2 regions of the Enterococcus rotai genome follow, and region 1 is predicted to be linked to the other one. Evidence: a T-box and tRNA genes for the amino acid it is inferred to sense, from the RefSeq annotation. Region 1 holds a T-box; the other holds one or more tRNA genes.
What was found. A T-box is a leader RNA that pairs with one kind of tRNA and senses whether it is charged. The one in region 1 lies ahead of serS (serine--tRNA ligase), so its partner is inferred to be a tRNA-Ser.
Positions count from the first base shown of each region.

Region 2: it encodes a tRNA-Ser, which carries the amino acid that the T-box ahead of serS (serine--tRNA ligase) is inferred to sense. The anticodon was not compared.

Region 1 covers NZ_CP013655.1:1,196,462-1,207,179, forward strand. Annotated here, with positions in the region: gene ATZ35_RS05580 (DUF951 domain-containing protein) at 95-292, shown strand; gene ychF (redox-regulated ATPase YchF) at 296-1,396, shown strand; gene ATZ35_RS05590 (DUF1129 domain-containing protein) at 1,498-2,181, shown strand; gene ATZ35_RS05595 (6-pyruvoyl-tetrahydropterin synthase-related protein) at 2,359-4,035, shown strand; gene guaB (IMP dehydrogenase) at 4,194-5,678, shown strand; gene ATZ35_RS05605 (polysaccharide deacetylase family protein) at 5,722-7,215, opposite strand; gene serS (serine--tRNA ligase) at 7,357-8,628, opposite strand; T-box leader at 8,831-9,042, opposite strand; gene ATZ35_RS05615 (ATP-binding protein) at 9,220-10,718, shown strand, end outside.
Region 2 covers NZ_CP013655.1:291,568-302,285, reverse strand. Annotated here, with positions in the region: rRNA gene ATZ35_RS01435 (23S ribosomal RNA) at 1-780, shown strand, start outside; rRNA gene rrf (5S ribosomal RNA) at 878-993, shown strand; gene ATZ35_RS01425 (DUF1450 domain-containing protein) at 1,139-1,381, shown strand; gene ATZ35_RS01420 (NAD(P)/FAD-dependent oxidoreductase) at 1,424-2,437, opposite strand; gene ATZ35_RS01415 (peptidylprolyl isomerase) at 2,664-3,251, shown strand; gene ATZ35_RS01410 (MalY/PatB family protein) at 3,320-4,486, opposite strand; gene ATZ35_RS01405 (CvfD/Ygs/GSP13 family RNA-binding post-transcriptional regulator) at 4,683-5,051, shown strand; gene ATZ35_RS01400 (hypothetical protein) at 5,116-5,487, shown strand; gene ATZ35_RS01395 (GNAT family N-acetyltransferase) at 5,613-6,131, shown strand; tRNA gene ATZ35_RS01390 (tRNA-Ser) at 6,331-6,398, shown strand; gene ATZ35_RS01385 (LTA glycolipid anchor biosynthesis glycosyltransferase, IagA/BgsA family) at 6,690-7,736, shown strand; gene ATZ35_RS01380 (glycosyltransferase family 4 protein) at 7,758-8,981, shown strand; gene ATZ35_RS01375 (NAD(P)-dependent oxidoreductase) at 9,059-9,949, shown strand; gene ATZ35_RS01370 (YkuJ family protein) at 10,050-10,280, shown strand.

The DNA.
Region 1 (10,718 bases):
TAAAATAGCTTTGCTTGATTGTCCAAAAAATGGTATTGTATCTTTGTATGTTTATGTCTGTTTTTATGACTATTTTAGAAGGGATATGTCTGAAATGTATGATCTTGGTGATATTGTAGAAATGAAAAAGCCCCATGCTTGTCAGGCAAATCGTTGGGAAATTATCCGAATGGGCGCTGATATTAAAATAAAATGTACGAATTGCGGTCATATCGTTATGATGACACGCCGTGATTTTGAAAAAAAGATGAAGAAAATTTTGGAAAAAAAACTAATAAAGGATAGTGAATGATCAATGGCATTAACAGCTGGAATCGTAGGTTTACCGAACGTAGGGAAATCTACCCTTTTTAACGCAATTACAAAAGCAGGAGCAGAGGCGGCAAATTACCCGTTTGCAACAATTGATCCGAATGTGGGGATGGTTGAAGTACCAGATGAGCGCTTGCTGCGTTTAACAGAGTTAGTGAAACCTAAAAAAACAGTACCAACAACTTTTGAGTTTACGGATATCGCTGGAATCGTAAAAGGTGCAAGTAAAGGTGAAGGTTTAGGAAATCAATTTTTAAGCCATATTCGTCAAGTAGATGCTATTTGTCATGTGGTACGTTGCTTTGATGATGATAATATTACCCATGTAGAAGGGCGTGTAGATCCGTTAGCAGATATTGATACTATTAATTTGGAATTAGTGTTAGCTGACTTAGATTCTATTACGAAACGCTATACACGCGTCGCTAAGATTGCTAAGACAAAAGATAAAGATGCAGTAGCAGAGCTTGCTGTATTGGACAAACTTAAACCAGTTTTAGAAGAAGGTCTTTCTGCTCGTACGATTGAATTTACGGAAGATGAGCAAAAAATAGTTAAAAGCTTATTCTTATTAACAGCAAAACCGATTTTATATGTAGCCAATGTTTCAGAAGATGAAGTAGCGGCTTCAGATAATAATCCTTATGTTCAACAAGTACGGACTTTTGCAGCAAATGAACAAGCGGAAGTAATCGTAGTTTGTGCGCGTGCTGAAGAAGAAATTGCTGAATTAGATGATGAAGATAAAGCAGATTTCTTAGAAGCGCTAGGAATCGAGGAATCTGGTTTAGATCAACTGATTCGTGCTGCCTATGATTTATTGGGATTGGCAACTTACTTTACGGCAGGTGAGCAAGAAGTACGTGCCTGGACTTTCCGTAAGGGAATCAAAGCACCTCAAGCAGCTGGAATCATTCATACGGACTTTGAACGCGGATTTATTCGTGCAGAGACGGTTTCATTCGATGACTTGAACACGTATGGTAATATGCAAGCAGCTAAAGAAGCGGGCAAAGTTCGTTTGGAAGGAAAAGAATATATTGTACAAGATGGCGATGTTATGCTTTTCCGTTTCAATGTATAGTAAAAAAATTGCTAAAAACTGTTTTTCTCCCTAAAAAATGTGTTAGAATACTTTTTAGGTAAAGACTGTCCCGTTGGCCACGGGCGAGGAGGACGCAAAAAATGGAATCAGAAGCACTTCGAGCTATTGTTTCAGAAAATCGTGAACTTGAACAAAAATTAACAAAGAGAAATGAACAGTACATCTTTGACTTAAAAAAATCATTAGTTGCTGCTAATCTTTCAGAAGAAGCACAGACGCTTGCTCTACATGAAATTCTACCTCATTTAGTAGAAGGTCAAAAAAGTGGGAAAACTGCGCGTCAGCTTTTCGGAACAGTGGCTGAACGTACGGAGTCTATTTTAAATAAACCAGAAGAATTGCCAGAATCAACACCGATGTTGATGTGGCTAGATAATACATTACTATTATTTGGTGTAATGACGATCATGTTCTCAGTTATGATGATGTGGTCCAAAGGAAAATCACAACCGTTGGGATTACTAACATTGGTGCTAGCCTCAATGGCTGGTGGGTATGTATTTTATCTGATGTATAAATATGTTTATCAATATGATCGTCCAGGTGTGGACAAATCAAAACGTCCTGGTTGGTTCAAAACTGGTTTGATTTTAGTTGGAGCAATGCTTCTATGGCTTGTTGTCTTTGCGGGTTCCGCAATGTTGCCACCGATCATTAATCCTGTCTTTGATCCAGTTGTTGTGATCATTATTGGTGGGCTTGCTTTAGGTACTCGTTACTTATTAAAGAAAAAATACAATATGCGAAGCAGTTTGGCACGCTAAATAATACATGAAAAAGAATCTTAAACAAAACTATTTTTCGTTTTGTTTAAGATTCTTTTTAGATTGACAGCTAAGAGGTTTGAAAGGGGTTCGTGTTTGAAAGAAAAACTTTTACACGATACCATAGAGATTAGGAATGAAACTTTCAATTTATTTTCAATCGAAAGAGGTGAATCGATGAAAACTTGGCTCAATCAACATAGCCGTATCGTTATTTTTTTGAGTTTTCTTATATTAAGTATTTTGTCTCTCTATATTGTTTATCTTCAGAATGGTCATATCATGATCGGTGATGACTATCATTTCCACCAAAATCGAATTGAGGGTCTAGCTTTGTCCATGAAAAATGGGGTGTTATTCCCTAAAATCAGTTATTTTTTTATTGGAGGATATGGGTATGCCTCTAGTTTGTTTTACCCAGATTTTTATTTGTATTTTCCAGCAGTATTACGTCTTCTAGGCCTATCTCTTGCGAATAGTTTTATCCTTTTTGCGATTGGGATAAATTTAGGTACCTTTATTGTGACGTACATTTCAGGAAGATATATGGCGTTATCTAAGATGAAAAGCTGGTTGTTTTCATTATTATATACGTTATCGATTTACCGATTACAGGATTTTTTTAATCGACAAGCACTAGGAGAACTACTGGCGATGAGTTTTTTTCCGTTGATTTTAGCTAGTTTATATTTATTGAAAAATGGAAAAACAGGAAGATGGCTATTATTAACTATTGGGATGACAGGGATCGGTTTAGCCCATTTTATTTCATTGGAGATCGCCAGTATTTTTATTGGACTGTATATTCTTCTTAATTTGAAAAAATTTCTAAAAAAAGAGGTAATTGTGGCGATAGTAAAAGCCGTAGGTGTAACGATGTTGTTACTAGCTTTTTATTTAGTACCGATTTTTGAACAGATGAGACATGTGACATTTCAAGTTACCTCAAAACCGTTAACACTGATTTCAGAGCGAAGCTATTCTTTGAGAGAACTGCTGACTAATAGTTTTAAAAATACCGTTTTTCATGCATCATCGGCTAATATCGGCGTTATTTTGCTACTTGGTTTAGTTCTTTATACTGGCATGTTATTCAAACGAGATGCACCAAATAGGACATTGATTATTTTAGCGCTGTTTTTTATGCTAATGACAACGAATCTCTTTCCTTGGCAGTTATTTGACCAGACACCTCTCAATACAATCCAGTTTCCTTGGCGCTTTTTATCGATCGTAACATTGTTAGTAGCTTATCTTATTGCGAACGATTATTTAGGGCTGTTTAAAAGATACCCTAGCCGCCAACTTGTTTTAGCCACGGTTATTTTGCTTGGTGTGGGATTATATGAAAAAGAAAGCATTGATACTGAAGGAAAGCGGCTATTATCTCATCAGTCATATGATCAAACGAATAGTTACTATATTGGTGCAGGGCATGAATATTTACCAACAGAAGTAGATTATGACATTATCAAAAAAAATAAACATCGTCAGCTTACGTATGATAGTGAAAAAATAGAAGTAAAAAAAGTCGAAATGACATTTGATTCAGTGGCATTTGATTATCAAACTAAATACACAGAAAAGGCGACTGTGACAGTTCCATTTATCTATTATTATGGTTATCAGGCCAAAATAGTAAGTAATGGAAAAGAAAAAATCGTTCCAACTGTATTAAATAAACAAACTGGTTTAGTTGATATTGCGCTAGCCAATAAAGGAAGTGTCGTGGTCTCCTACCAGCCAACTTTAGCTCAAAAAATTTCCTTAGGTGTTTCTATTTCGACACTCTTGTTAGGGATTATGTGGCAAGGTGGCAAGAGAGTACTTGTTAGGTTAAAATTAAAGAAATAACAATAGTTATCCTTTTGTTTTGATAACAAAAAAATGAGAAAAAGCTCATGTTTCGAGAAACCAAAAGAAAATCGCTCTAAACAAAGAAATGCGGTTGACTTACCTTATATTATCTGTTATTTTCTTATATAAAATTAAATAGAGGAGTGGTCTAGAAAATGTCTAACTGGGAAACAAAATTTGTGAAAAAAGGTCTTACATTTGATGATGTTTTATTAATTCCAGCAGAAAGTCATGTGCTGCCTAATGAAGTGGATATGAGCATCCAACTAGCAAAAAATATTAAGTTGAATATTCCTCTAATCAGTGCGAGCATGGATACTGTAACGGATAGTAAAATGGCAATCTCAATGGCTCGTCAAGGTGGTTTGGGAGTTATTCATAAGAATATGAGTATTGCGCAGCAAGCAGACGAAGTTCGTAAAGTAAAACGTTCTGAAAGCGGCGTAATCATCGATCCATTTTTCTTAACGCCAACAAATTTAGTGGCAGACGCTGAAAACTTAATGAGTAAATATCGTATCAGTGGCGTACCAATTGTAGAAACAATGGAAAACCGTAAATTAGTAGGGATTATTACAAACCGTGATATGCGTTTTGTAACGGATTATCAAATGAAAATCGATGAAGTAATGACAAAAGACAACTTAGTAACTGCCCCAGTTGGTACTTCTCTAAAAGATGCTGAAAAGATTTTACAAAAACATAAAATCGAAAAATTACCGATCGTTGATGAAAACAACCGCTTGAGTGGGTTGATCACAATCAAAGATATTGAAAAAGTAATCGAATTTCCTAATGCAGCGAAAGATGAGCATGGTCGTTTATTAGCGGCAGCTGCTGTTGGTGTTACAAGTGATACATTTGAACGTGCCGAAGCTTTATTGGAAGCTGGAGTAGATGCAATCATTATTGACACGGCTCATGGACATAGTGCAGGTGTTATCCGTAAAATCAAAGAAATCCGTGATACTTTCCCAGAAGCTACGCTGATTGCTGGAAATATCGCAACGGCTGAGGGAGCGAAAGCTCTTTATGATGTAGGTGTCGATGTTGTTAAAGTTGGGATTGGCCCAGGTTCTATTTGTACGACTCGTGTTGTAGCAGGTGTCGGTGTTCCTCAATTAACAGCGATTTATGATGCCGCTTCTGTGGCTCGTAAATATGGAAAAGCAATTATTGCTGATGGTGGAATCAAGTATTCAGGAGATATCGTTAAAGCTTTAGCAGCTGGCGGACATGCCGTTATGTTAGGAAGTATGCTGGCTGGGACAGATGAATCACCAGGTGAGTTTGAGATCTATCAAGGTCGTCGTTTTAAAACATATCGTGGGATGGGCTCATTAGGTGCAATGGAAAAAGGGTCAAGTGATCGTTATTTCCAAGGCAGTGTCAATGAAGCAAATAAATTAGTTCCAGAAGGTATCGAAGGCCGTGTTGCCTATAAAGGAAGCGTATCTGATATCGTATTCCAAATGATTGGTGGATTAAAATCAGGTATGGGGTATGTAGGAGCTGCAAACTTGAAACAATTACGTGACGAAGCGCAATTTATCCAAATGAGTGGAAACGGATTGAAAGAATCTCATCCCCATGATGTTCAAATTACCAAAGAAGCACCTAATTATTCTGTAGAACAATAAAAAAATGCGTATGTCTTAATCGACATACGCTCTTTTTTATTGTTTATTGTACAGGACGCTCATCTTTAGAACCGTAATACATATGCAGAGGCTTAGCTTTCTTTCCTAGTAATTCTTTAGAAGGTAGGATCTCGTAGCCTTCATTACGTAAACAGTCAATCACAGCAGCAACAGCATCAACTGTTTCTGGATGGATATCATGCATTAAAACGATTGTGTCATTATAAGCTGTCTCATCAATCCGTTTAATGATGGCTTGAGCATTGTGGCTTTGCCAATCTTGAGAATCAACCGACCATTGAATGATTGGTTTACCAATGATTTTCGCTACTTCTTTGTTCACAGCACCATATGGCGGTCTAAAATCAGTAGGTAGTTTGCCGATGGCGTGATAAATAGCTTTATCTGTTTTTTGGACTTCATCTTTCACTCTTTGTGCATCGACACTGGTTAATTGAGGATGCGAGTAGGAGTGACTAGCTACCTCGTGACCTTCTTCGGCTACTCTTTTTACAAGAGCTTCGTGTTTAACGACGTTTTGTCCTAACATAAAGAATGTTGCTTTGACGCCTTTTTCTTTTAGGATATCTAGAAGTCTCGGTGTAGTTTCAGGATTCGGTCCATCATCAAATGTTAAAGAGATATATTTTTTATTTGGGTCTAAAGGTTCTGGTAAAGCCCCTTGAATAGCAGTTGGATCAACAAATTCTGGATTTATATATCCAGCGATATCTTTGTACGGTAATGTAATTTCTGTTTTGCCAGTTGGGTTTTCCGGAAGTCCTAAGCTGATTTTATCAGAATAGTAAGTGAATGCAGTTCCATCTAAAGAAATCTCAGGCATATTGAGTATACTATCGATGATTGCATTGCCATCTGAACTTTCAGAGAGTAATGTTTGTTCAATCACTTGTTGAACTGCTAAAATATTTGCTTCACTCATAAAAATATCTTGTAGTGTCAACGGCTGCTTTGTTTTTTGATTGACGAATGCTGTATTTTTACCCATCTCGGTTTTCTCAGACCAATCCTCATCATTATAATCCCAAGTATACGTATCAACAACTGGTTGATAACCAATGACTTGATCATTGATCTTAAGCATCTTTATGTGACCGACAAGCTTGATGGCTGTTTTTTTTGAGCTGTCTTTTTCAGTAGCAGTCATCAAAGTTGCTAATTCAGTTTTTATTGCTTCTAATTGAGGGATAGAATCAGATGCAGCAGGTTCATAGGTTAGTGTTTGAATATTGCCCTCTGTTTTCTCTTGCTCGGTACTTTCAAGTTCCTCCTGCTTTTGAGAATCTCGAATTTTTGTTAGCAGTGCCGCTTCTTTTTGCTCAAAATCACTATTATCTTCTAGCTCACTAGCTTCTTTTGGTTTATGTTGCATCGCATAGGTTGCGTAGACACCGCCACAAATTAAAATAATAGAAATAGTTAAAATAGATGCAAAAGCTAATTTTTTTGAAAAAACACGTTTCTTTTTTTCGCGGCGGCTGTTTCTGGTTCCTCGTGGGTGATTATTTCTCTCCATAACGTTTGATCCCTCTAATTTATAAATTTGATTATATACAGTAATCTAAATGTATCATGCCTATTTGGGACTTTCAACTGTCATTTTATGATGGAGATGATTCTTTTGATTTATTTAATTTTTTTTATTAATCTAAAAAAATTATTTAATCACTTTTAAATTACCCATATAAGGAACTAAAACTTCAGGAATCGTCACTGTTCCATCTTCATTTTGATAATTTTCTAAAATAGCTGCAACTGTTCGGCCAACTGCTAAACCTGAACCGTTTAACGTATGAGCATATTGAACTTTGTCATTTTCATCACGGTAGCGGATCATCGCACGACGTGCTTGGAAATCTTCACAGTTTGAGCAAGAGCTGATTTCCCGATAAGCGTTTTGAGCTGGGATCCAAACTTCTAAGTCATAGGTTTTTGCGGCAGAAAAGCCCATGTCTCCTGTAGCTAATGACATAACTCGGTAAGGAAGGTTTAGCTTTTGTAAAATATCTTCCGCATTTGCGGTCATTTTTTCTAATTCTTCATAAGAATGGTCTGCATCACTGAATTTCACCATTTCTACTTTATTGAATTGATGTAAACGAATCAATCCTCGTGTATCGCGACCAGCACTGCCTGCTTCAGAACGGAAAGATGGACTCAAGGCTGTAAAGTAGATTGGTAAATCTTTACCATCTAAAATTTCGTTATTATAATAGTTTGTCAGAGGAACTTCCGCAGTTGGAATCAACGTCATATCAGTGCCTTCTAATTGGAAAACATCTTCTTTGAATTTAGGAAATTGTCCAGTTCCAAACATAGAATTACTGTTTACGATATAAGGAGTCATCATTTCTGTATACCCATGATCATAAACATGCATATCCAACATAAAATTATATAATGCTCGTTCAAGTCTAGCACCTAATCCTTTATAATAAACAAAACGACTACCAGATACTTTTGCGCCACGCTCGAAATCAAGAATATCTAAATTTTCGGCTACATCCCAATGAGGTCTTGGTTCAAATGCGAAATTTCTTGGCTCGCTCCAACGACGAACTTCAACGTTATCTTCTTCGTCAGCGCCGACAGGTACTGAATCATGAGGAAGGTTAGGTAAAGTTGTAGAAATCTCTTGTAGTTTGGCATCTATTTCCTCAATTTCAGTATCCATCGCTTTGATGTTCCCGCCAACTTCTTTCATTTCAGCGATTTTGTCAGTAGCATCTTCTTTATTCCGTTTTAATTGTGCGATCTCAGCCGAAACATCATTACGATATTTTTTCAGTTCTTCTGTTTTCACTAATAAGTTACGACGACTTTCATCCAAGCGTAAAAATTCTACTAATACTTCTTCTTTGACACCACGGGTTTTCAACTTTGCTTGTACTTCATCAAAATTTTGACGGATCATTTTTACATCTAACATATTTATTCCTCCTTATTTTAAAAGCGTAGCAGACTCGTTCAGCCTTGACAGAAAAATAGGGAAATATGAACGTGGCGTTTTTTGCCACAATCATATTTTATCTTTTTTCCAAAAGGCTAGTCTGCGAGGCTAGATAACATATAAAAGCGTGGCTAGATAATATTGCAGCAAAATAAAAAGCCACTCCATCCCCAGAAAAAATTCTTGGGACGAAATGACTTGAATTTCGCGGTACCACCCAAGTTCAGCATGATGCTGCCCTTGTAGTGCAGATAACGGCTGCCACCGGTTTGGCTTATTTCGTCAAACGCATAGAATAGAGACGGACTTCTTTATAGTTGAATATTTGCTTTCACCACCGCAAACTCTCTTTGATTCATTACTATAAATACTTTTTCTCTTTGCTTGTCACTAGGATACAAAACTTTTGTTGGGATGTCAACCTTGGTAAGTGATTAATGTAAATATAATTGAAAGTTCATTTTTTGTTATTTCTTAGAATATAATATCGATTCTTTAAAGAGTATGATAAAATAGTAATCAATTAGTGAAAAATCAATTAATAACCCTTAATAGCTTGGAGGATAGAGCTTGAATAAATCAAGAAGGAAAACATGGATTCAACTGAGTATTTTATTGTTAATAGTCTTTATAGCAATCAGCGCTTATTTTTTTTGGTTGGTGACATCTCAAAGTAACTATCTTGGCATTGGAGGTAGAAAAGAAGGGAATACGTGGGTTGTAACAAAACTACAGGCTGATGGTGCAGCTAATAGTAGTGGTGTAAAGATAAATGATGAACTAAAATTCATCAATAAACAATCAGTAAACGAGAATAGTCTATTGAATAATTGGCTGATTGTAGAACAAGCTAAAAGTGTGGTTGTTGCAAGAGACGGTGAGTTACATACAATATTGTTTTCTAAAAATAATCGAAATTTTAAAGTATTTTGCATTTTCTTCATTATTGGTTTGGTGTATCTTCTTTTTCTGATAGGACTTTCCAAAAAACAATTAGCCAATAATAGCTCTAAACGATTTTATCAATTTAGTGTGCTAGCTATTTTTACGTTGTTATCAGTTGTTCCTTCTAGTATGGGAAATTATTTGGGGCGGCTCATTATTATTTTGTTTATCTCAGCTTTTCCTTTTTATGTCTATACGTTTTTAGATAAATCTAAATCAACAAATATAGTCAGTAGTAAAATCGTACGATTTATTGGATTAGTCGGATTAGTGAATATTTCTCTGATGCTCATTGTATATTTTGTTCAATTACCTGTTGTTTTAACTGAATATTTATCCGTAGGCGTATTTTACTTGCTGGGTTTTATTCTGATTATTCTATCAATCAGTGATTTACAAAAAAGATTTTCTAGTAAGACGAGAAAAGAAGGAACACAAGTCAATTTATCCTTAATCAGTCTATTGAGTTTCGTCCCCTTATTTTTATTTTACATTTTACCTACTGGCTGGGTAGCACCGTTTTATTTAGTAGTTATTTTTACAATATTTCCAATTTTTGGTGTAATTCATCTGTTGATATTATCACGTTTTTTAAGATATAGGTATCGGATGAACCAAGCACTGTTATATTTTATTCTCGCTTTTATTTTATCTTTTACGATAATTCTAGTCTCCTTATTAGGTAGATATGTTCCTCTTGCTATCTTATTGTGCTATGTTTTTCTGTTGATTTCCTCTTTTTTCCCGTTGATTGGCGAACTGATTTTAACTGTGAAACGAAATAAAGAGTATAGTGATCCAGTTTCATTATTTGTCGCTGTTGAAGATGAAAGAGAAAGTATCTCTACTTACATTCATGACACGGTTATTCAAGATGTCATCTATTTAATGAAGATTGCTGAAGAAAAAGAGAGCAGTATCGCAAAAGAAGTGATTATTCAGGAATTAGACGAAGTAATATTTAACTTGAGAGAGCTATGTTCAGATATCTATCCATTGATGATTAAAGAAATGGGGTTGACCAATACGATTGTTTCTATGATTGAACAGACAATGAAGAAATATTCTGTGGGAATTACGCATAGTATAGATACAAAAGTAGAGCACTACCCAGTGAAAGTGAA
Region 2 (10,718 bases), 900 kb from region 1:
GTAGGAGCCGATGAATCCGGAACGCTAGTTTCGGAGGAGGCGCTGGTGGGATACTACCCTTGTGTTATGAACCCTCTAACCCGCACCACTTATCGTGGTGGGAGACAGTGTCAGGTGGGCAGTTTGACTGGGGCGGTCGCCTCCTAAAAGGTAACGGAGGCGCCCAAAGGTTCCCTCAGAATGGTTGGAAATCATTCGCAGAGTGTAAAGGCAGAAGGGAGCTTGACTGCGAGACTTACAAGTCGAGCAGGGACGAAAGTCGGGCTTAGTGATCCGGTGGTTCCGCATGGAAGGGCCATCGCTCAACGGATAAAAGCTACCCTGGGGATAACAGGCTTATCTCCCCCAAGAGTCCACATCGACGGGGAGGTTTGGCACCTCGATGTCGGCTCGTCGCATCCTGGGGCTGTAGTCGGTCCCAAGGGTTGGGCTGTTCGCCCATTAAAGCGGCACGCGAGCTGGGTTCAGAACGTCGTGAGACAGTTCGGTCCCTATCCGTCGCGGGCGTTGGAAATTTGAGAGGAGCTGTCCTTAGTACGAGAGGACCGGGATGGACTTACCGCTGGTGTACCAGTTGTTCTGCCAAGGGCATTGCTGGGTAGCTATGTAGGGAAGGGATAAACGCTGAAAGCATCTAAGTGTGAAGCCCACCTCAAGATGAGATTTCCCATTTCTTTAAGAAAGTAAGACCCCTGAGAGATGATCAGGTAGATAGGTTGGAAGTGGAAGTGCAGTGATGTACGGAGCGGACCAATACTAATCGGTCGAGGACTTAACCAAAGAAACGAAATAAAAAAGTATTTTCGGAATGTTTGATTACCTACTTCAATCCAGTTTTGAGTGAATAATCACTCAACTTAATAGCAACAACACCCAGTGTGGTGGCGATAGCGAGAAGGATACACCTGTTCCCATGCCGAACACAGAAGTTAAGCTTCTTAGCGCCGATTGTAGTGAAGGGTTTCCCTTTGTGAGAGTAGGACGTCGCCACGCTAATTATTCCGGCATAGCTCATCGTGCTTTTTTTTCTAATGTTTCACCTTTTATTACCAAAGTAAAAACCTCCAATGCTTCATTTTTAAACTTAGAATACATCAATGGTATACTATCTACAGAGAAAATTGCAAGGAGAAGATCAATGAATCCACTAATAGAATGTTGTGAACAAAATTTGGCTAAAGGAGCAGAGTTGTTGTTAAGTGACCCTTTTATTGAAGAAAATGGGGATGTGATCTCTTATTCTTGTATGAACGAATGCGTTCTTTGTGCCCAAACATATTTTGTTTTATTTGAAGGGGAGCGAATTACCGGGACTACTCCAGAAGAACTGGTTGAGAATACAAAAAAAGCCATTATACTTTGGCAAGAAGAAATGGGGTAACAAAAATGGAACTGACTTTTTAACAGCCAGTTCCATTTTTTATTAAAGCATTTTCGCTTCTTTTCCTTCAAACAAACTAGTACTATGCATTGGTTGCGTTCTAGCATCTGGTTTAATAAAGTGCAATGCATTATTGACAGCAGTCGGTGCTTCACCAAAACCAGTTGCAATCAGTTTGACTTTTCCATCATAGTTGCAAATATCACCAACGGCATAAACACCAGGGATATTTGTCGACATATCAGAGTTGACTTCGATTGCATTGCGGCTAACATCTAAGCCCCAATCTTTTAAATGACCTAATGATGAAGTGAAACCGTAGTTGATAATTAAAGAATCTAAATCAAGTTTTTCAAAGTTATCTGCTTTCGTTTCTTTTAATTGGATTCCTTTAAACGAGTCATCTTCAACTAAAAGTTGATCAATGACATAAGGTGTGTAGATCGAAACTTCAGAATTCTTTAAATTATCTACGCTATGTTCATGTCCACGAAATTCTGGACGACGATGGATAATGGAAACTTTTTCTGCGATTGGCTCTAACATTAAAGCCCAATCAATTGCGGAATCACCACCACCTGCAATTGCGACTTTCTTACCTGAAAATTTATTCATATCCGTTACATAATAATGAACATGATTTCCTTCAAGTTCAGCTGCTCCATCAATCGTTAAACGTCGTGGTTGAAATGAACCATTTCCGATAGCGAAGATAACAGCCTTGGAGTAATGAATACCTTTTGATGTTTCGATGCGTAAGTAGCCATCTTCCTGTACCAGATTTCTCACTTCTTCTTCTAAACAAGTCTCATGAGCAAAAGGAGCAATTTGTTTTTCTAAATTTTTGATCAACTCACTGGCTTTGATTGCTGGAAAACCAGGGACATCATAAATATATTTTTCAGGGTAAAGCGTAGATAATTGTCCGCCAAGTTGGGGCAAACTATCGATTATTTTGGTTTTGGCTTTACGAATTCCTGCATAAAAAGCGGCGAAAAGGCCAACCGGACCTGCGCCGACGATGGTTAGATCATAAATGTTTTTTGAATCAGACATCAGAATTTCCTCCCGTTTCTATAATAAAAAAGCTCTCATTTATATAAAATGAACCCAAAAATAGTTGTATATCGTTTTTCACAAAATAGCACTTGTAACAGAAAAAAGCAAGTAGAAGTTTGTGAATAAAAGGTTCTCTTAAAAGAATAACAAAGATAATGGAATTTTCAAGTGAAGTTGTTTATGATATTATAAGTAAGTAAAAATTAACGAGGAGGAAATAACAATGTCAGAATTTCCACAATTAGATTTAGCAAATGTTAAAGGCCCTAAAGCCGTGATAAAAACCAACCGCGGAGATATTACTGTGCAACTTTTCCCAGAGCACGCACCAAAAACAGTTGAAAACTTTGTTCAACTTGCGAAAAAAGGGTACTATGATGGGGTGATTTTCCACCGTGTTATCCCTGATTTCATGATTCAAGGCGGTGATCCTACTGGAACAGGTATGGGCGGCGAAAGTATTTATGGTGAAAAATTTGAAGATGAGTTTTCTAAAGATGTCTTCAATTTACGTGGTGCACTATCAATGGCCAATGCTGGACCAAATACAAATGGCAGCCAATTTTTTATCGTAAACAACCAAAATGTACCTGCTAACATGTTTGGTCAATTAGAAGGTGCTGGCTTCCCTACAGAAGTGATTGAAGCATATAAAAAAGGTGGAACACCTTGGTTAGATTTCCGTCATACTGTTTTCGGCCATGTTGTTGAAGGCATGGATGTTGTCGATGAAATCGGCGGAGTACAAAGAGACTCTCAAGATCGTCCAACATTCGATGTCGTTATTGATAAAGTAGAAATCAGCGAGTAAGCATTTAACAGTCAAAACTAAAACCCAAGCCAAAACTAACTCTTAGTCTTGGCTTGGGCTTTTTTACGTTATTCAAAAGAAGCTTTGATTCTACGTAAACCTTCAAAAAGTGTTTCCTTAGGACAAGCAACGTTTAAACGCATATGTTGAGTGCCTTTTGGACCGAAAGAAATACCTGGATTCAACACAACTTTTCCGATATGAATCAGTTGTTTTTGCAGCTGTGCATCAGTCAAACCGTAGGCAGAAAAATCTAGCCATATTAAGTAAGTGCCTTCTGGGCGCATCATTTTGACTGTAGGAAGCTCTGCCTGTAAAAAGTCGTTCACAGTTTCGATATTTTCTTTTAGATAAACTAGCAACTCTGATAACCAACGATCACCATTTTGATAAGCAGCTTCTGTCCCAACATAACCGAAAATATTAATCTCGTTTTGGAAATTTCGTTCTTGGGCGGCAACGAATTTTTTTCGAAGATCAGGATTTTCAATAAAAATCATTGAGTTTTTAATACCAGCTAAATTAAACGTTTTTGTTGCAGCAGTTAAGGTAATGGAGAAATCTTTAAATGTCGGATGAACATTTGAAAATGTTGTAAACACGTGTGGCGCAAAAATCAAGTCTTGATGGATCTCATCGCTGATAACAAGCACATCATATTTGGCACATAGTTTACCAAAAGCTTCCAGCTCACTTTTAGTCCAGACGCGTCCACCTGGATTATGAGGGTTACAAAGAATAAAAAGGCGAATATTTTCAGCCACGATTTGCTTTTCCATTTCTGTAAGATCCATGACAAAGTGCCCTTGTTCTGTTAGTAACTGACTACGAACCAGCTTACGGTCATTTTGTTCAACGACTTTAGCAAATGGAGGATACACAGGATCGTGAATCAAGATGGCATCACCAGGTTTAGTATAAGCTTGAATAGCTAAAGAAAGACTTGGAACAACACCGCTGTTGAAAAGAATTGCTTCTTTACTAACAGAATAATCATGGTGACGCTTTTGCCAATGTTGAATGGCATCATATAAAGAATCAGGAGCAGGAGAGTAACCTAAAATCCCTTGTTCGGCCGTGTCTTTCAATGCTTTTAGCACAGGTGGATTCGCTTTGAAATCCATATCGGCAATCCATAAAGGCAGCAAGTCATCTTCTCCATAAGTCTCTTTAATGGAGTCCCACTTAGAACAATTTGTATTACGACGATCATAAACTGTATCAAATTCTACCATTCAATTCATCCTTTCTATTGAAAACATGTTCATTTATTAAAACCTAACTATAGTATAATGGACTTTCAATAAAATATGAACAAAAAGAATCAATAATGTAATAGTAGAAATAAATTCATGCACTTTTGCTTGGAACATGATATCATTTTAGATGCGTACAACATTTTGATGGGAACAATGAAAAGAGGATATGAATATGGAATACAAAATAGGAATGGTTCTTGATGGGACGATTACAGGGTTACAACCTTATGGGGCTTTTGTTTCATTAAGTGATACAGTTCAAGGGCTGATCCATGTCTCAGAAGTGCAAGCAGGCTATACTAAAAATATTCATAGTTTATTAACAGTTGGACAAAAAGTTCAAGTTCAAGTTATTGATATCGATGAATATTCAAAAAAAATTAGTTTATCATTAAGAACATTGGAAGAGCAAATACAACAGCCAAATCATCGCCGCAAAAAATATTTTACCAATAAAAATAAAAAAATTGGCTTTGAAACGTTAGAGAAAGAGCTTCCTATCTGGACTGATGAGGCAATGGATGCTTTGCTTGAGAAATAATTCTGTTTTTTTTCAGAAAATATGGTACAATTTTCCTAGTTTCTGAAAACAAAAATTAATTGAGGTGGATGTTTTGTCTAACAAAAAAGTCGCTGGTACTATTATGCTGAACCTAAATGATGGTTCGAAAAAGTTTCTTGTTCATCCAGTGGGTGAGTCAATGGCGTTTGTTACAACAAAAGTTTCTGAAGATATGACAGGATTAGCGAGTATGTTGCAAGTTTTCAAAGAAGAAGTTCAACTAGATGTTACTTCAATTAATTTGGTCGAGTTGACAAATGCACATACAGATGCTGAAAATATGCCTTTATTTGTATTTGAAATGAATGAAGATCTTGTAGTTCCTACTATTGATAATAGATACGTGTGGGAAAAACCATCTGAATTAAAAAATTTATTAGCTTCTTATGATATTCAGGGAGTACCAATGTTTTAAAACGAAAGCAAATACATAAAAATAAGAGGGGTATACTGCTAATTACCTTTTATTCAAATGTTACGGAACAAAACGAAATTATAGTTTTGTTCTGTTTTTTTACTATTAATTAGGAGAGTACGACTATGGAATTAAGAAAAGCAACGATTGAAGAGACTGAAACTGCAATGCTTTTATTGAAAGAAAGTGCTGAATGGCTTAAATCGATCAGAAGTAATCAGTGGTCAGACGTTCTACAAGGGGAAGATAAGCATGGATTAGCAGATGCAGTAGCAAGAGGAGAAGTTTTTTTCTTCTATAATAGTAAGAATCACTTAGTTGGAATGGTTGCTGCATGGAAAAATCCTACAGAGTGGGATAGACTACTGTGGAAAACTGTTGGATTTAATAAGGAAGCTTGTTACTTACATCGTGTGATCATTCGTCCAGCATATAGAGGAAAATCTTATGGGACAGAGTTACTTAGCGCATTAAAACTGGAATTCAGTGGTGAAGTATCAGAGTTGCGCTTGGATTGTTTAGCTAGTAATCAAAAGCTAAAACAGTTTTATGAGAAAAATGGCTTTACAAATAGTGGAAGTTCAAGTGATTCAAATGGAAATCTATTCGAACTATTTCTGTTTGAATTAACAAATCAATCGTAATTAGGAAGTATTTTAGTAGTAATGACTACATTTAATAGTCTTTTTATTCTAAAGCCGAAAATATAGCGAATGACAGTAAGAAATGAAAAAAAATCTTTTATATTTCTTTAAAAAAAAGGTTGACCAATAAAGAAAAACTTGTTATATTATATCTTGTCGCAAGGCACCGAAGTAACACGCCAAACGATGAAGATAATATAACGGCTTAAGGTTGGTAGTAGCGCATGACTGTTAATCATGATGTCGTAGGTTCGAGTCCTACTGCCGGAGTAAAAGAACGAAAACTGAATAGGTTTTCGTTCTTTTTTATTTTTTATTAGTAAAATAAACTTTATTATTTGATAGAAACATCAAAAGATGAAATAATGATAATAACTAGTAAAATTGATTATCTTCATCTAACAGTTTTGTCATGTGAAGCATCTATTTTGTGGAATAATGGCTTTCTGATGCAGTTTTTTGATATAATACTTGTAAGCTGATGGAACTAGGACTTTAGTTTGAGTGAGGTCTCTTTAACCTGTGTTATAATGGTTTAAAGATGTTAGGAGGGGCAACGTGAAGGTTTTATTATATTTTGAAGGTGAAAAAATATTAGCGAAGTCTGGAATAGGACGAGCGTTAGACCATCAGAAGCGAGCTCTCTCTGAAGTGGGGATAGAGTATACACTTGATTCAGATTGCACTGATTATGATATTTTACATATTAATACCTATGGGATCAACAGTCACAATATGGTAAATAAAGCAAAAAAAATGGGTAAAAAAGTTATTTATCATGCCCACTCAACAGAGGAAGATTTTAGAAACTCATTTATTGGATCCAATCAGATTTCTCCTCTAGTAAAAAAATATCTGGTAAGTCTATACTCAAAAGCAGACTATTTGATTACACCTACGCCATATTCGAAAGATTTATTAGAAGGATACGGAATAACTGTACCAATTGTTTCTATTTCAAATGGTATTGACTTAGATAGATTTAAACATTCTGTAGATAAAGAAGAAAAGTTTCGAGAGTATTTTAATATCAAGCCAGAACAAAAAGTAATTATTTGTGTTGGTTTATATTTTGAACGAAAAGGAATTATTGATTTTGTCGAATTAGCTGAAAAGTTTCCTGAATATCGTTTTATCTGGTTTGGACATACACCGATGTATTCGATTCCTAAGGCGATCCGGACAATAGTAAAAGATGAGCATCCTGAAAATGTTGAGTTTCCAGGTTATATTAAAGGAGATATTATTGAGGGTGCATACTCAGCTGCTGATTTGTTTTTCTTTCCTTCCTATGAAGAAACAGAAGGAATTGTGATATTAGAAGCTTTAGCTAGTAAACAACAAGTTTTAGTCAGAGATATTCCAGTGTACCAAGGATGGCTCGTAGATAAAGAGAATTGCTACATGGGAAAAAATAATAAGGAATTTACTCGTTTGATTGAAGAGCTTGTTGAAAAGAAGATACCAGATACAAGCCTAGCAGGCTATAAAGTGGCAAAAGAGAAAAGCATTGAGCACATTGGACATGAGCTAAAAGATGTTTATGAAAAAGTACTAAAAAATGAAAGTATTCAAAATAAAGAACAAATACATCAGAAAAATTAGAATTAGTGGAGGTGAAAAAAAGTGAAATTTGGTTTCTTTACAGATACATATTTTCCTCAAGTTAGTGGGGTTGCAACATCGATCAAGACACTTAAAGAGGAATTGGAACAAAAAGGTCATGAAGTTTACATTTTTACAACGACGGATCCAAATGCTAAAGAGTTTGAAGAAGATGTTATCCGAATGCCTAGCGTTCCATTTGTATCATTTAAAGATCGACGAATTGTTGTACGCGGTATGTGGTATGCTTATTTAATAGCAAAAGAGCTAGAATTGGATTTGATCCACACTCATACGGAATTTGGAGCTGGTCTACTAGGTAAGATGGTAGGAAAAAAACTTAAAATACCTGTTATCCATACATATCATACAATGTATGAAGACTATCTACATTATATTGCTAAAGGGAAAGTAGTACGTCCAACACACGTGAAATATTTTTCTCGCTTCTTTGCGAATCATACTACTGGTGTGGTTTGTCCAAGTGAACGAGTGATCGATAAATTAAAAGAATATGGTGTAACATCTCCAATGAGAATTATTCCAACGGGAATTGATATTAAAAAATTTGAAAGACCAGATATTACAGCACAAATGAAGCAAGAACTTCGTGAAGAACTAGGCCTAAATGAGGATAATATCATGTTACTATCTTTAAGTCGGATTTCTTACGAGAAAAATATTCAAGCTGTTGTTTGTGGCTTGCCAACTATTTTTGAACGTTTCCCCAATGCACGTTTTGTCATTGTGGGCGATGGTCCATATGTCGAAAAACTTCGTTGTCTAGGCGAAGAGCTAGGTATTGGGGATAAAATCCAATTTATTGGCGAAGTTCCTAACGATCAGGTTGCTATCTATTACAAAGCTGCTGATTATTTCGTCAGTGCTTCAACTTCTGAGACGCAAGGATTGACATACACTGAAGCGATGGCTTCTGGTGTTCCATGTGTAGTTGAAGGAAATGCTTATTTAAATCATTTATTTGATCATGAGAGCTTGGGACGAACGTTTAAAACAGATGCGGATTTTGCACAGACATTTATTGAATATGTTGAAGCTGGAATTAAACCAGATGAAGCCATTTTACAGGATAAGCTGTATGAAATATCTGCAACTCGATTTGGCAATGTGATGCTTGAATTCTATGAAGATATGATCAACTATTATGAACAGCGAAATATAGAAAAAGAGGCCGCTGCATCTATTGAACGAATTAAAGTGAAATTTACGTCATTAAGAAAATAAATATCAAAACTTCTCCTCTTGGTTTATACTAAGAAGAGAAGTTTTTCTTTATAAAAACGATTAGGAGGGACATAGGTATGCCACAAATAGGATTTATTGGAACTGGTGTCATGGGTGAGGCAATCGTCAGAAACATGATGAAACAAGGTTTAAATGTAAATGTATACAATAGGACGAAAAGCAAGACTGCTGAATTAGTAAAAGAGGGAGCGATTTGGCAAGATTCTCCTGCTGAAATTACTGCGAGTAGTGATATTATATTTACGATGGTCGGGTTTCCTAAAGATGTTGAGTCAATCTATTTTGAAGAGAATGGGATTTTTTCAACAAAGATTACTGGTAAGATAATTGTTGATTTAACTACTAGTACCCCAACATTAGCACAAAAAATTGCTATAAAAGCGAATCAACTTGGAGGTGCAGCATTAGATGCTCCAGTTTCTGGAGGGGATCTGGGCGCTAAAAATGGGACCTTAACGATCATGGTTGGTGGTGATCAAACAATTTATGATCAAGTATTACCAATTTTTAAAACTTTTGGGACAACTGTTACACTTCACGGCTCGTCTGGTAAGGGGCAACATACTAAAATGGCGAATCAGATCATGATTGCAGGCACAATGACAGGTATGACGGAAATGCTCGTTTATGCGGATAAATCGGGGTTGGATTTAAATAAAGTGATTGAGACACTATCTGGAGGTAGCGCAGCAAACTGGTCATTAAGCAACTATAGTCCGAGAATTTTAAAAGAAAACTATTCTCCTGGTTTTTTTGTAAAGCATTTTATCAAAGATTTAAAAATTGCCTTAGATGAAGCTGAGAAAATGGGCCTTACTTTACCCGCTACTAAACTAGCAGCAGAACTATACGAAAAGCTTGCTGCTAAAGGCTTTGAGGATGATGGGACACAAGCGTTGATCAAACTTTGGTGGACAGATGGAAAACAACCAAACGTCAAAAATTAAAGAACAGCAAAAAAATTAAAAAAAATGACGAAAAATCATGCAAGAATGACAATGTTTTGATACAATGATACAGAACTAGTTTTTAAAGGGAGGCCCATTTATGAAACATTCACAACTTGTGGCGATTATCAAGCGACTTGAAGCGATGACTGAAGCAACAGACAACGAAATTCAAGTTCGTCGTTTTGAACGTGAAGGTGCAGAAAAATGCATCGTAAACTATGATAAATCAACTGAAACATTTGAGTTAACAGAAACTGATTCACAACAAAGTTATCAATTTGATAATATTGATATTGTTGCGATGGAAATTTATGATTTAATTCAATAATTAAAAAGTTCAGTCTGAATTTAACAAAATCAATAAAATAATCAAAAATCCTGTGGCGTACATTTTTGTACGCCACAGGATTTTTTTACAACTATTTGACAGGGAAGAACAATCTAATTTTCGTAGAATTCACAAAGAAATAATGTCAAAAACTGCAGATAAGCTACTGTGAGTTACTAGAATAAGAATGTTTAAATCAAATAAATGTGTTTGTTTATTTAATGATCAAAAATAGTTTGACGATCGAATTAAAAATAAATGATGATAAATCATATGAAAAAGTGTCAAATATCAATGTGAACTAAATTGAAGAATACATTTTTTAATAAAAATGGGTGGATAAAATTGATTTCTTGATTAAGAAAAATTAAAAATCTACTATTTTACTTGCAATATTTTTTTATTTGCGATATAGTTTGAACATCAAATGATTTGATA